Linked DNA regions of Pirellula sp. SH-Sr6A. The protein of the gene in region 1 binds, or shares a complex with, the protein of each later gene. Links are inferred from orthologs where the notes say so. Each region holds a gene or a part of one and is shown on either strand. Other genes may lie near its edges.

Region 1 (4,275 bases):
ATGTACCACGTGCCGCCGCCGAAATGTCTGCCGTCTGGCCTCTACACCTTTCAGGCTGTCCTTTGCTACCGAACATCCCGCAGACGAATCCTATCTGACGCGAGCTGTTCACATTGGCGAAGTCACAACGCTGACTTGGCTCGGGATTAGCATTTGCATCGATTCTCGCGGTGCAAGAAAGCCTTCCCCGAATTTGACAGATTCTACCCAGGTAGCTTCACGCTAACTGGGCAACCCACTGAACATCGCCATCGCCGCTCTCAAGTCCATCGCATTGTCCGGACGGTGCCGGGCATGGACGTCTCAAGAGCAACCTTAGGCTCCGTTCCTTAAGTCCCCTGCTCTAACCATTGAGCTACGGTCCCGTGAATAGTGGAGAATAGGGGACTTGAACCCCTGACCTCTTGCATGCCATGCAAGCGCTCTCCCAACTGAGCTAATTCCCCATCGATCTATCGGCTTTTGCCGCGTTCCGAGAAGGTTATAACGCACTCCGGGGATTGTCAAGCCAGCCCGACACTTCGGAGCAAGTCCGATGTTCCAAGCGGTCGGACGGAAGTGAATACTTCGCCGGCTTTCACTCCGATCGCCGTCCCCGCTGCAATGGCGATCCCTCGAACACTCTCGAGCACATGCGACTTGTGCTCCGGAAACTGCGAAGGATAGCATCGAATGCTTTCCATCTTCTTCTCCAGTGTCCGGGAGATGTCCATCACGATCTCGTTGGGATATCCCGGCACAGGCGCTCGGTCGAACTCCAAGCGAAAATACAACTGCTTGTCGATCGCGTGAATGGGCAATCCATCGAAATGCTCATCCCATTTACTGAGCCTCGCAAAAAAGATGGCGGCGTCGGTGATCAACATGGCTTGATAATGATCCGGCGAGGCCAAGGGTGTCTTGTTTCCAAACCCCACCACCAACCTCGGACGATATCGCCGAAATTCCTTGGCCAAGAGAACTCGCTCTTCAAACCCGTCGAACAACCGTCGGTTCGGCAGGGGTAGCACTTTCCGCAACGCTACTCCCAACACATCGCCAGCAGCCTTCGCTTCGGCTAAACGAGAATCGGGCCCCGGACTGTTCGGGGTAGGTTCGCCATCGGTCAGGTCGATCATTCCGACGCGATAGCCCAACTCGCCCAACGCGGCGATCGTACCCCCGCACGCGATCTCCAAGTCATCGGGATGAGCCCCGACGAACATCACATCGACTTGGTCCGTTCGCTCGATGAGCGTATGGATCATGATCCGGAATGCTTCTTCGGTTTGTAAATCTCTGTCGCCGTTCCGAAGTGAACCTCGCCAGCATTCATCAACGTTTCGCTGAGCGTCGGGTGGGGGTGAATCGACTCGGTCAAATCTCTCACTTCGCAGCCCATTTCAATCGCCAGAACCGCCTCAGAAATCAATTCGCCTGCCCCGGGCCCAACAATTCCGCAACCCAAAACGCGATGGGTCTCGGGATCGATCAACCATTTGGTAAAGCCCTCAGTCCGCCCCAATGCCTGCGCGCGACCGCTCGCCGCCCAAGGATACACCTCGATGTCGACCTTGCGATTTTCCTTTTTCGCTTGATCATCCGTTAGCCCCGCCCAAGCGATCTCGGGATCGGTGAAGACAACGGCAGGAATCGCTGCTTTATCAAAGTAAGCCGGCCGACCGAGAATGACCTCGATCGCCACCTTCGCTTCATGACTCGCCTTGTGGGCCAACATGGGATCGCCAGCCACATCCCCGATCGCAAAAAGGTGCGGATCCTCGGTGCGCTGCTGATTATCGCAAACGACAAACCCTCGCTGATTCACCTTCGCAAGCGTGTTCTCCAAACCGAGACCTTGAGTGACAGGGCGGCGCCCGACACTCACGAGCACGCGGTCGAATCGTTCGTGCCCAAACTTCCCGGGCCCTTCAAACGCGACTTCGATCTGATTGTCGACTTCGGCGATCGAGCCGACTTTCGTGTTGAGATAAATACGGTTGTCGAGAATCTTCTTCAACCGGTTGTGGAGAGGCTTGACCAAGTCCCGGTCTGCACCGGGCAGCAATCCTTCGGTCATTTCGACCACCGAGACCTCGGACCCGAGGGACGCATAAACCGTCCCCATCTCAAGCCCGATGTAACCGCCCCCAATCACCAACAGCTTCTTGGGGATATCTTGCAACGCCAATGCCCCGGTCGAGTCCATCACTCGCGATGAACCGATCTGAAACGATGGCGGCATTGCGGGTACGCTACCTGTCGCAATAACGCAGTAATCAAACGTCAGCTTGCCACCCTCGGGAATGGAAGGGTCATCACCCTCCAACACGAGGGTCGTCGAGTTCTCAAACCTGCCTCGCGCACGGACGATCTTGACGTTTCGCCGCTTCGCCAGTTGCCCTAATCCGCCGCTGAGCGTTTCGATCACCTTTTCTTTGCGTGCGCGAACCTTGTCGACGTCGATGGCAGGGGTGTTGAAGGACACACCCCACTCTTCCGTCAGCTCATGCGTTTCACTAATGACCTTTGCGACGTGCAGCAATGCCTTCGACGGGATGCATCCGCGGAGCAAGCAGGTACCACCGAGGCGGGACTCCGCCTCGACAAGCACCACTTCCAGCCCCTCGTCGGCTGCCAGAAACGCAGCCGCATACCCACCAGGTCCACCACCCAAAACTACAACAGGTGCGTGCATGCGCAACGGCCCCAAAGGTCAGAGGAAACAACCATCCCAGTCGGCACGACGACCGACTATCGGGACAAGAATTCGACCACGATGTTGGCGTTCACTGGCAACGAAATATCGCTCGGTCCAGGTTGTCCCAACATCGTAGCTCGCAATCCTTCGCTATCGAGCGAAACCCAATCCAACGGCGTCGGAGAGTTGTTGGCGATAATGCCACGGTACAAATTCCGAACCGCTTCGTTGCTTCGGACTTCAATCACGTCCCCCGGTCGGAGCATGTACGAAGGACTCGATACCTTCACGCCGTTGACCTTGAAGTGACCGTGCACGATTCCTTGACGAGCCTGTGGACGGGTCTTGGCAAACCCGACGCGACGCACGACGTTATCCAATCGTCGCTCGCACATCAGCAAGAGCGTTTCCCCGGTGTTCCCCTTCTTGCGAACGGCATCGGCGAAGTAACGGCGCAACTGTCGCTCACCCAGTCCGTAGTAATACTTGATCTTTTGCTTTTCCGACAAAGCGGTGCCGTAGTTGCTCGTGCGGCGGCTTCGGGGGTGCATCCCTGGTGGTTGCTCGCTTCGCTTTCCGTAAGCTCGTACTGCGCCAGCGCTTTCATAAAGCTGTGCACCGAAGCGTCGGTTGATGCGGGCCTTGGGCCCTGTGTATCGTGCCATATGTCTCAGTCTCCTGCTGCGAACTCGAAGGTTCGAAGCGACCAATGGGTAACGGTCGGTCGAGTCCAATTCGTCCAGCCTGAGAAAACCGCATTCCGATCTGGAACGCAGCCTTGTGACTCAAGCTATTAAGAAAACGAAATGGCCACCGGGAACTCCGGCGGCCGTCAATGCTCGCTACATCGCGGGCCCTGGCTCAACCTAATCTCGTGAATATTGCGGAAAAGTATGTTAAATTGCCCCCCCTTCGACAACCCCAAAACCCTGTGAAACCAAAGGGATCGCGGATCTTGCACCCCACTCAATCGGATTGCCAGTCTCTCCCCCACCCGGACTTGAACGACGCTCTCCAGGAGATTCGTGCTACCGTTGGGGACTTCTCACCATTCGCCTGCCTTATTCTAGGGAGCGGAATGGGGGCACTCGCGAACGAAATCCAGTCGTCGAAGGTTGTCCCTTATCGGGAAATCCCTGGTTTTCCTTTATCGCATGTCGCAGGCCACGCGGGAAAATGTGTTTTCGGCTACTTAGGTGGTGTCTCTGTCTTTGCCTTGGCAGGACGCGCTCACCTTTACGAAGGCTGGGAGCCGCAACACTCCTGCTTCCCCCTCCGCTGCGCTGCCGCAATGGGAGCGACCAGTCTCATCGTTTCCAATGCGTCGGGCGGGATTCATCCCCGTTTTCGAAGTGGCCAAGTGGTCGCGATCGATGACCACATCGACTGGATGCAGCGATCCCCATTCTGCTCCCGCCACCACCGAGAGACGACGCGTCCCCTCGGATTGCACGACCGTCACGACGCGTTGTACGACGCACGCTGGCTAGATCTCGCCACCCAGGAAGCCCTCCAATTGGGATTCAGCCTGCACCGCGGAACCTACCTCGCAACCCTCGGCCCGACCTACGAAACGCGAGCTGAATATCGCATGT
Region 2 (4,339 bases), 2.0 Mb from region 1 along the record:
CGAGGCGGTCACGATCCTGAGAAGGTCTTCGCAGCCTACAAGGCAGCCGTTGAGCACAAAGGACAGCCCACGGTCATCTTGGCGAAGACCATCAAGGGCTACGGTTTGGGAGAAGCGGGCGAGGGACGGAACATCGCTCACAACCGAAAAGAAATGAACGAAAAGGAACTTCTGGAGTTCCGCAGCCGATTCGGTATTCCGATTTCGGATGAGGAAGTCGCGAATGCACCGTTTTACAAGCCGCCCGAGTCGAGCAATGAGATCAAATATCTCAAGGACCGGCGCAAGCAATTGGGTGGTTCTCTCCCGAGCCGCCCCACCATTCATCCGAAGACGGAAACCCCTTCGCTCGAGGATTATCGCAAGTTCATAGGTGCCCAGCTGGAAGGCAAGACCATCAGTACAACCAACGGCTTCGTCCGCTTGTTGGGTCGGTTGGTCAAAGACAAGCAAATCGGGTCGCAGATCGTTCCCATCGTGCCTGACGAGTCCCGGACGTTTGGTATGGAAGGCTTGTTCCGCGAAATCGGCATCTATGCCCATGCGGGGCAGCTGTACGAACCAATCGATTCGGATCAGGTCGCCTATTACAAAGAGGCCAAGGACGGACAGATCCTGGAAGAAGGGATCACCGAGTGCGGCTCGATCAGTAGCTTCGTCGCTGCAGGCACCGCCTATTCGGCTCACGGGATCAATATGATTCCGTTTTACATCTACTACTCGATGTTTGGTTTCCAACGAATCGGCGATTCGATTTGGGCAGCCGCTGACATGCGGGCAAAGGGATTCCTTATTGGAGGAACTGCAGGCCGGACGACCCTCAACGGGGAAGGCCTGCAGCACCAAGATGGCCACAGCCACCTCAACGCGATCGCGTTCCCAACCGTTCGAGCTTACGATCCGGCTTGGGCGTATGAAACGGTCGTCATCGTCCTCGATGGTATGCGACGACTTTATCAAGAAGGTGAGACGGCGATTTACTACATCACGGTCCACAACGAGGACTATGACATGCCGGCGATGCCGGAAGGTGTCGAAGACGGTATTATCAAAGGTATCTATCGCTTCAAATCTCAAGAAGTCGACGGGGCCAAAGCTCGGGTGCAACTGTTTGGTAGTGGAGCCATATTGCGACACGTGCTCGAAGCACAACAGATTCTGGCTGAAAACTATGGAATCGCCAGCGATGCCTGGAGCGTGACCAGTTACACATTGCTGCGTCGCGATGCACAAAGCTGCGAGCGCTGGAACATGCTTCACCCGGATCAGCCCGAGATGAAGTCGTACATTCAATCGGTGTTGGACGGAGTCGAGGGGCCGATCATTTCCGCGAGCGACAACGTTCGAGCAGTCGGTGAGCAGTTGCTCCCTTACCTCAGCCAAGACTACTACGTGCTTGGATGCGATGGGATGGGGCGCAGCGAAACGCGACCTGCTCTGCGTCGTCACTTCGAAGTCGACGCGGTCTCGATCACCATTGCAGCGTTGTATCGATTGAGCAAACAAGGAAAGATCGCACCTGCGGTCGTTGCCCAAGCGATTCGAGATTTGGGACTCGATCCCGAGAAACCGAATCCCCTGTTTGCTTAGTGCGCCGTGTTGCTTCATGCAACGTCGGCTCCCCTATCGGAGTTCGGAACCGAACTCGGACATTTTCAAAACTCGTTCGCTTCACTCAACAGAATCCTGACATGGAAATCAAGCTTCCCTCCCTTGGCGAAGGCATCGAATCTGGCGACGTTCTCGAAATCCTCGTGAGCGTTGGTGACGTCGTCAAGAAAGAACAATCGCTCATCGAGATGGAAACCGATAAGGCAACTGTCTCGGTTCCGTCGCCGGCAGCAGGCAAGATTCTGAGCATCACGGTCAAGGAAGGGGAGAGCGTTCCCGTCGGGACCGTTATCGCGACCATTGAAGCATCGGGAGCAGCCGCTCCTGCTCCAGCCAAAGCCCCGGCCCCCGCTGCTGCAGCACCAACGCCACAACCGGCTGCAGCACCCGCCCCAGCAGCAGCTCCGCAACAAGCGGCTGCACCGAAACCAGAACCCGTCCGTCCTGCTCCCGTCGCTCCTGCTCGGCCAGTCGCCGTTCCTGCAGCGCCTGTCGCTGCGGCTCCCGCACCTGCCCCTGCGGTTGACAACGAAGGAACACCGTTCGCCGATGACGTGATTCCCGCGGGTCCGGCCATCCGCCGCTTGGCACGGGAAGTGGGGGTCGATTTGGCCAGTGTGGTCGGTTCAGGTGAAGGAGGTCGCATCACGCGTGAAGACGTGATGGCTGTCGTGCGCCACGCGAGCCAAGCAGCCCGAACACCAGCTCCTGCGGCACCCGCACCTACGTCCGGAATCAGTGAATCCAAGAGCGCGTCGAAGAGCCCGGCGGCCAATCTGCCTGGCACACCCTCGCAAGACGACTACGGTCCGATTCGCGTGGATCGAATGACCAAGATTCGAAAGACGATCGCTAATCAAATGCATCGCTCGTGGGAGTCGGTTCCCCGCGTGGTGAACTTTGACGATGCCGACGTTACCGAGCTGGAAGCGTTCCGACAAACCAGCAAAGATGATTACGCCTCGCGAGGGATCAAACTCACGACGATGCCGTTTTTGATCAAGGCTGTGGCGACGGCGCTCAAACACCACCCAGCGCTCAACGCGGCGCTCGATATGGAAAATGAGCAGATCATTTACAAGGACTACGTGAACCTCGGTATCGCCGTGGATAGCGACCGCGGATTGGTCGTTCCAACCCTGAAGAACGCCGACCGGATGTCGATTCCAGACGTTGCATACGCGTTAGCCGATCTCGCAAATCGAGTTCGTAGCAATGACTTTGCCGTGAGTGATCTGCGAGGTGGAACCTTCACGATCAGCAATCTCGGAGCGATCGGTGGGACTTATTCCACCCCGATCGTGAATGTACCGGAAGTGGCGATTTTGCTTGTCGGTCGTTCTCGCAAGCTTCCTGTGGTGATGGATGACGATTCCATCAAACCGCGATTGATGATGCCCTTGAGTTTGGCCTATGACCACCGTCTCGTTGACGGTGCGACAGCTGCCCGATTCTTGAACGACATTATTGCGTATCTCGAAGCTCCGAGCAGACTGCTGCTCGCTATTTAGTCACCACGTTGGAAATCCATACGCCGGCCTGAGTGGGGCCGGCGACGGTAACTGGCGTTTCGATTCCGGCCAGCTTCAATTGCAGTGCAAACGGGCCTTGCCACGGCGTCGGCAGCTTGACTTTAACCGCGTGCGCTTTGGGACCATCTTTGGTCACGGCGAATTGGGTATTGGTCAGTACTGCATCGGCAGGGAGCCCGACTCCGAGGACTTCGACGTCTCCTGTCCAATTATTGATTCGTTCGAGGGCGATGCTCCATTCGAATTCTTCATTGGCTTTGCTTTCTTTTAGTTCGGCGGGAGCCGTTGCAAGCAAACTCGTGAGGCGTTCTCGGATTTGAAGTCGGTACACGCGGTCCTCGCTACCGAGTTTATGAAAATCGGAAACGCTCACCCAATACTCTTCGTTATCGGGGACTTGCCATACCAGTTTGGGATCTCGATTCGTCTTGTCGTCATCTTGAAACGAGACTTGCTTTCCTTCCTTATTGGTGATGGTGAGCGTTGCATCGAGGTACGAACCGATGGATTGGGCGAGCAATTGGATCTCCAGCGACTTGCCCCCTAAGTTTTGAATCCGATAGAAGTGTGTTTCTTTGTTGTGAAGAATCGCGCGTTGGGTATCCAAAGGGAGGGAGACGGTCGCGGCCGAATCCTTGGATGTGGGAGATGGGCCCTCGGGTGCAACCGATGGTAACAAGATCCCTTCTGCATTGAACGCATCGAATGGAAGCTGGCTTCGTTGCCATTGCAGTCGGTAGCACCAGTCAGCGCCTCCGCGGAACGAGATGGTGCTATCGGGCTCGACCGGGAACCCGAAGACTCGCAAATAATAGGTTCCGTCTTTTTTGGGTTGGAAAGCAATTCCCGGATCATAGCCGTATCGGTCGAGATTTTCCGTGAGGACAAAGCCCCGTTCGTCGAGAAGTTGGAGGTGCGCGTCGAGCGGCGAGCGAAGCGAGCGGGTAGCGTCGAGCGTGGCGGAAAAGGGTTCGCCCGCCCGGAGCGCCAGTCGGTAATGGTCGACATCGCCATTCTTCTCGAGCAGACCGTAGGTGACCTCGTTGTCGTGCAATGTTTCCGTGACTTCCAGGATCCGATCGTTCGGCTCCTTTTCCGTCTTCGTCGCGCGGGGGGAAACGTAAAACGGTTTAGCTGGCGTGGCTCCCGCTTCGTTGTAGAGGCGGACCCAGGCGACTTGGTCACGTACACCGGCA

The links. Proteins that work in one complex are often made in the same cells at the same time.
Region 2: the proteins of lpdA (region 1) and VN12_RS15650 are in contact, whole or in part, in a crystal structure (PDB 1EBD), measured with the Geobacillus stearothermophilus proteins. The link is inferred for Pirellula sp. SH-Sr6A from one-to-one orthologs. Residues at the interface, in WP_049624544.1 of Geobacillus stearothermophilus: Pro340, Ser341, Asp344, Tyr345, Arg403, Asp406, Val408, Glu431, Ala432, Gly433, Asp438; in WP_033016211.1 of Geobacillus stearothermophilus: Ile130, Ala131, Met132, Pro133, Arg136, Arg140, Glu141, Asn155, Arg157.

The regions. Positions count from the first base shown.
Region 1 is NZ_CP011272.1:2,145,364-2,149,638, forward strand. What follows is about bases 461-3,306. They hold lpdA (dihydrolipoyl dehydrogenase), read right to left. Parts: upstream 2,678-3,306; coding sequence 1,244-2,677; downstream 461-1,243. Other genes in these bases: VN12_RS08485 (PIG-L family deacetylase), read right to left, coding at 504-1,247; rpsD (30S ribosomal protein S4), read right to left, coding at 2,734-3,306. In the rest of the region: more of rpsD, read right to left, coding at 3,307-3,345; VN12_RS08500 (purine-nucleoside phosphorylase), read left to right, coding at 3,636-4,275. UniProt on the Escherichia coli protein: Lipoamide dehydrogenase is a component of the glycine cleavage system as well as of the alpha-ketoacid dehydrogenase complexes.
Region 2 is NZ_CP011272.1:4,109,157-4,113,495, forward strand. Bases 997-3,906 are described here. They hold VN12_RS15650 (2-oxo acid dehydrogenase subunit E2), read left to right. Parts: upstream 997-1,691; coding sequence 1,692-3,122; downstream 3,123-3,906. Other genes in these bases: aceE (pyruvate dehydrogenase (acetyl-transferring), homodimeric type), read left to right, coding at 997-1,590; VN12_RS15655 (PPC domain-containing protein), read right to left, coding at 3,115-3,906. In the rest of the region: more of aceE, read left to right, coding at 1-996; more of VN12_RS15655, read right to left, coding at 3,907-4,339.